Regions from separate parts of the Mesobacillus sp. MER 48 genome, predicted to be linked through region 2. Evidence: riboswitches for the same ligand, from Rfam matches in the RefSeq annotation. Region 2 holds a riboswitch; the other holds the start of a gene.
What was found. Region 2 has a riboswitch for S-adenosylmethionine ahead of M3593_RS10085 (LLM class flavin-dependent oxidoreductase). Riboswitches for the same ligand answer to the same signal wherever they lie in the genome.

Region 1 (3,088 bases), on a different contig from region 2:
GAGCAGCACTGAAATCCACAGTTCACTATGGCAGAAGTTACAACAATGCTTTCTGGAACGGACAGCAAATGGTTTACGGGGACGGTGATGGCACAACCTTCATCCCTCTTTCCGGAGGTCTTGATGTTGTGGCGCATGAATTGACTCACGCTGTGACAGATTTCAGTTCTGATCTGGTTTACCAGTACGAATCAGGCGCACTGAACGAAGCGATTTCCGATATCTTCGGCACACTCGCTGAATTCCATGACAACAGAAATCCTGATTTCGAAATCGGCGAGGACATCTACACACCTAACACGGCTGGTGACGCGCTGCGCTCAATGAGCGACCCAACTAAATACGGCGACCCTGATCACTATTCCAAGCGTTATACTGGAACTTCTGATAATGGCGGAGTCCACACAAACAGCGGAATTATCAACAAAGCAGCCTACCTTCTTAGCCAGGGCGGCACACATTACGGTGTGACGGTTTCAGGAGTCGGTACTGAAAAAATGGGTGCAATCTTCTATCGTGCAAACACAGTTTATTACACATCTTCAACAAACTTCAGCCAGGCACGTGCAGGAGCTGTACAAGCTGCTAAAGACCTTTATGGGTCAACTTCTCCAGAGGTCGATGCAGTCAATAAAGCTTTTGAAGCAGTAGGAATAAATTAATAGCTTGATATTCAGTCAGACTGGCTCTTGTTTTAAGAGAGCCAGTCTTTGTTATGTATCTCTTTTGAAATGCAGTTACTTTCCGATTGAGGTCAAAGCCGCATTGGTGCCCTCTTTTAAAGATATCCTGAACTTTTGGTCACCCATAACCACTTGTGGTGCTCATTTTTATAGAATTGCTGAATTTTAGGTTACCAATCCTCCCTGTTATCCCTCATAATCCTCCAATTAAGACAAAATCCTTTTTGTGATACAAGTCATAATCGATAAACGCTTTTGATGGTCATCATACCGCCGTGATTTTCCCCCAATTACTTCACCGCTTTAAATAAATGATTGACAATCTTCTATAACAGCGTTAATATTTAGAGAAATTTAATAATTCAATTTTATTTAATCTTATCGAGAGAAGCTGAGGGTCCTGGCCCTATGAAGCTTCAGCAACCTTCAACATTGTTGAAAAGGTGCTAATTCCAGCAAGTTTTTAAAAACTTGGCAGATAAGAAGTTGGCTAATATTTTAAAAGTCTTCTTCTTTAGAAGGCTTTTTTGTTTTTAATTTTTATTTTCGCAATTACGCTGGTAGTTTACTAGTTTAAATGCGAGGATTTAAAACAAACATTGCCTCCTGCCTCCTGCCGAAAAATTAAGGAGTGAGTATATTGGTGAAAATTGATACGAAGTTAGCACAGCTTGGCAATCGAAGTGAATCTGCAACTGGTGCAGTCAATCCTCCTATTTATTTAACAACAGCGTACCGTCACGAAGGGATCGGCCAGTCCAGCGGTTATGATTATGTTCGCACCGGCAACCCGACTCGCGAAATTTTGGAAAAGGCGATTGCCGATCTTGAAGAAGGTGACCGAGGATATGCCTGCAGCTCGGGAATGGCGGCAATTTGGACGATTCTTACGTTATTCCAGTCTGGAGATGAATGGATTGTCTCAAAAGATTTGTACGGAGGTACTTACAGACTACTTGAGCAGGGGTTCAAAAAGTGGGGATTACATAGTACGTATGCGGACATGTCGAATTTAAATGAAATCAAACAAGCCATCAACCAAAATACGAAGGCGCTGTTTGTGGAAACGCCGACAAATCCGTTGATGGAACTGGCTGATATCCAGGCCATTGCGGAGATTGCCAAAGAGAACGGGATACTGCTGATCGTGGATAATACCTTCTACACTCCCCTTCTCCAAAAGCCTTTGACTTCAGGCGCAGATATTGTGATCCACAGTGCCACGAAATATCTTGGCGGCCATAATGATGTGCTTGCAGGTTTGATTGTTGCGAGGGGTGAAAAAATTTGTGATTCCCTCTCCCTGCACCATAATGGGGGCGGAGCGGTGTTGAGCCCTTTCGATTCCTGGCTACTTCTGCGCGGCATGAAGACATTGTCATTAAGGATGGAGCGGCATGAGCGGAATGCCAGAGCACTGGTTGAATTCTTGGAGAATCATGATTCTGTAAAGGATGTCCTTTATCCAGGCAGAGGCGGAATGATTTCATTCCGAGTACAGTCTCCTGCCATCGTCAATCCATTTTTGAAAAATCTATCCACAATCACTTTTGCTGAGAGTCTTGGAGGCGTTGAAAGTTTCATTACCTACCCGGCTACTCAGACACATGCGGATATACCTGCAGAAGTCCGTGAAAAAACAGGTGTTTGTGATAGGCTCCTGCGATTCTCTGTTGGAATTGAGAATCACGAAGATTTAATTGATGATCTGGAAGCGGCTTTTAAAAAGGCATATGAGGAGGCTAAAGTTAAATGAGCCAACCATATACCTTCGAAACCCAGCTGCTGCATAATAAATATAAGGTGGATCCTGCAACTGGCGGAGTGAGTGTTCCAATCCAGCATGCTTCTACCTACCATCAGCCTTCGATTGATCACTTTGGAAAATATGATTACAGCCGCAGCCTCAACCCTACCAGAGAAGCACTCGAGGATATAATCGCTGAATTGGAGGGCGGTGTAAGGGGATTTGCCTTTTCATCAGGAATGGCTGCGATTTCAACTGCATTTATGCTGCTTTCGCAGGGAGAACATGTGGTCATCACCGAGGATGTTTATGGTGGTACATACAGAATGGTAACACAGGTTCTGAATCGTTTTGGAATTGAACATACGTTTGTGGACATGACAGACCTGGATGCCGTGGAACAGGCTGTCCGCCCTAACACTGCATTGCTGTATGCAGAAACACCTTCCAACCCGTTGTTAAAAATAACGGATATTCGTGCACTTAGCTCAATTGCCAAAAAGCACGGAGCATATACTTTTGTGGACAATACCTTCATGACTCCCTACCTGCAGCGGCCATTGGATTTAGGAGCCGATATCGTGCTTCATAGCGCCACAAAGTTTCTGTCCGGCCACAGTGATACCGTTGCTGGCCTGGCTGTTGTAAAGGATGAGCA
Region 2 (3,088 bases):
AAATGGAACTTATTCTGTGAGCTGCAATGCAGCTCATTTTTCATTTTTTTCTAGAACTGATAAAGTGAAACTGCTATAATCGATTTTATATTTAAAAAATTCAGAGGAATCAGCTTCCATGAAAACATCATGAATCATTGAACAGTAAAGGGGAATGTCCATGAATATTTACGGATCAGAAAAGATCAGAAAGATGACTTCGAGCATTTTTCAGGAAGTAGTAGACAAGAAGCATATGGCATTGATGAATGGCAAGGATGTCATAGACTTAAGCATTGGGAGTCCGGATTTCCAGCCGCCAACATTTGTGATGGAAACACTGGCGAAATATTCAATGGATCCCGGTAAATATGGTTACACATTAAAGGGCATCGCCGAGTTTAATGAAGCAGTAAAATATTTTTACAGCCAGCGGTATTCTGTCGAGCTTGATGAAAAAACAGAAGTATTGCAGTTGATGGGTTCACAGGATGGACTTGCGCATTTGGCGACTGCCATAGTTGACCCGGGTGATTATGTACTGGTCCCAGATCCAGGGTATCCAATCTACGAAGCTAGCGTAACGATTGCTGGAGGGGAAATTTATCCTATGCCGCTGTTGGAGGAGAATAAATTCCTGCCCGTGCTAAATGAAATTCCAGATGAAGTTTTGCGAAAAACGAAAATGATGATTTTAAGCTATCCTGGAAATCCTGTAACAGCACTTGCAGATAGAAACTTCTTTGAAGAAGTAGTTGAATTTGCCAGTGTACATAATATATTAGTCGTCCATGATTTCGCATATTCTGAATTGATCTATGACGGAAATCCACAAATCAGTTTCCTGTCTGTTCCAGGGGCAAAGGAAGTTGGCATAGAGTTCAATTCGCTTTCAAAAACGTTTAATATGGCTGGCTGCAGAATTGGCTATGTGGCGGGAAATTCGGAGGTTATAAACTTACTGGCTTCCTTTAAATCACATATCGATTATGGAGTTTTTTATCCAATTCAAAAAGCAGCCATTGCTGCACTGACTTCTGATTTTTCTTTTCTTGAGGATCAGTTGAAACAGTACCAAGCAAGGCGGGATGCGTTGGTGGCAGGGTTCCGAAATAGCGGCTGGCAGGTGGCCAATTCTCCAGCAACGATGTTTGTCTGGGCTAAAATTCCGGATGGATGGAAGTCTCGTGAATTTGCCTTCAAGTTGATTGAAGAGGAAGGGATTGTTGTGGTTCCAGGTGACGCCTTTGGACAGCAGGGAGAAGGCTATGTCAGGATTGCCATGGTTCAGCCTCCCGAAAGACTGCAGGAAGCTGCACAGAGGGTGAATAAGTTTTTGCTAGGTTTTCCGGTAGGAAGCTAAAAATTTACTTCGGTAAACGAATTGACTTTTGGCTGAATTTAGAATATTATCACTTTAACGAACTAAAAATTAATACAGATATCTTCTTATCAAGAGAGGTGGAGGGATAGGCCCTGCGAAACCTCGGCAACAGGTTCTGAACGAATACTGTGCCAATTCCTGCGGACAATTTTGTCTGAAAGATGAGAAGAGAGTATAAAACGGCTCTCTTCTTTATGAAGGGAGCTTTTTGTTTTAGGGGAGACTATATGGTCTCCATGTTTTTGTTTTTAATACCGACTTAACAGGTTGGTAAAGTTGAGATTATGATTTGAGCAGAGGAGAGAGAAGAATGAAGTATGGATTTTGGCTGCCGATTTTTGGCGGGTGGTTAAGAAATGTTGAGGATGAACAAATGCCACCAACTTTTGATTATGCAAAGAGAGTGATTCAGTCAGCAGAAAAATGGGGTTACTCAACTACTTTAATTGCCGAACTTTATTTGAATGATATAAAAGGTCCTGAGCATGATTCACTTGAAGCGTGGACAACCGCTGCCGCATTGGCTACAGTAACAGAAAAAATCGAAATCATGTCAGCGGTGAGGCCAGGATTCCACAACCCAGCGGTTACGGCAAAAATGGCAGCAAACATCGATCAGATCAGCAATGGGCGCTTTACTCTGAATGTGGTTTCAGCATGGTGGGAGGAAGAAGCACGCCAGTACGGCGGTATTTTTACAGAGCATGACGAGCGCTATGATCGTACACATGAATTCATCGACGTATTGAAGGGGCTATGGGGTGAAGAAAGCTTTTCATATGAAGGCAAGTTCTATCAGCTGAAGGATACGAAGTTGTTCCCTAAACCAGTTCAGCGTCCGAATCCAATTTTATATGCGGGCGGCGAAAGTCCGAAGGGAAAACAAACCATTGTCGAGAAATGTGATGCTTATGTTATGCACGGCGGAACGGCGGAAGAAATTGAACAGAAAATTAAAGATATGAAAAATCGCAGGGAAGCTACTTTAAATCCTGAACTGTCTGAGTTTGGAATGGCAGCATACGTAATTTGCCGGGACACTGAGCAAGAAGCATTCGCAGAATTGGAACGGATCACTTCTGTAAAAGAATCCAGTGCCTATGCTGGGTTCAAGGACTTCACCAGCAAATCACAGCTGGAGCAGCAAATCCAGCTTCAGGATTATTCGGTGTCTAACCGAGGATTGCGTCCTAATCTGGTAGGTACACCTGACCAAATTGCCGAGCGGATTTTACAGTATGAAGAAGCAGGCTTGGGATTGCTTCTGCTGCAATTCTCGCCACAGCTGGAAGAGATGGAGAGATTCGCGAAACAGGTCATGCCGCTTGTGGAGGTAAAAAGAAAGCAGCTGACAGTTTGATAGATAAATAAACTTAAGGAGATGAAGATCATGAGTAAAGTTTATATCATCCATGAAAACAGTGAATGGACTGTCCATTTAACAAAACGCCTGGAGGAGCTGGGAGTACCTTTTGAAGAGTGGCATCTGGACGAAGGGCTGCTTGATTTTTCAAAGAAGCCGCCAGAGGGGATTTTTTACAGCAGAATGAGTGCTTCTTCCCATACAAGAGGACATCGGTTCGCACCTGAATATTCGGCTCAGGTAATAGCCTGGCTGGAGGGACATGGCCGGAAGGTGTACAACGGATCAAGGGCTCTGGAACTGGAAGTCAGCAAAGTGAAGCAATACCTTGAGCTGAACAAGCATGGGGTAACGACTCCGCG

Region 1: it holds a riboswitch for S-adenosylmethionine, as region 2 does, so the genes downstream of both, M3593_RS00205 (methionine biosynthesis PLP-dependent protein) here and M3593_RS10085 (LLM class flavin-dependent oxidoreductase) in region 2, are expected to answer to the same signal.

The regions. Positions count from the first base shown of each region.
Region 1 covers NZ_JAMAUR010000001.1:37,588-40,675, reverse strand. The annotation lists gene M3593_RS00210 (M4 family metallopeptidase) at 1-662, shown strand, start outside; SAM riboswitch class I at 1,059-1,168, shown strand; gene M3593_RS00205 (methionine biosynthesis PLP-dependent protein) at 1,324-2,439, shown strand; gene metC (cystathionine beta-lyase) at 2,436-3,088, shown strand, end outside.
Region 2 covers NZ_JAMAUR010000002.1:757,262-760,349, forward strand. The annotation lists gene M3593_RS10075 (YjiH family protein) at 1-1, shown strand, start outside; gene M3593_RS10080 (LL-diaminopimelate aminotransferase) at 161-1,342, shown strand; SAM riboswitch class I at 1,426-1,531, shown strand; gene M3593_RS10085 (LLM class flavin-dependent oxidoreductase) at 1,674-2,723, shown strand; gene M3593_RS10090 (ATP-grasp domain-containing protein) at 2,754-3,088, shown strand, end outside.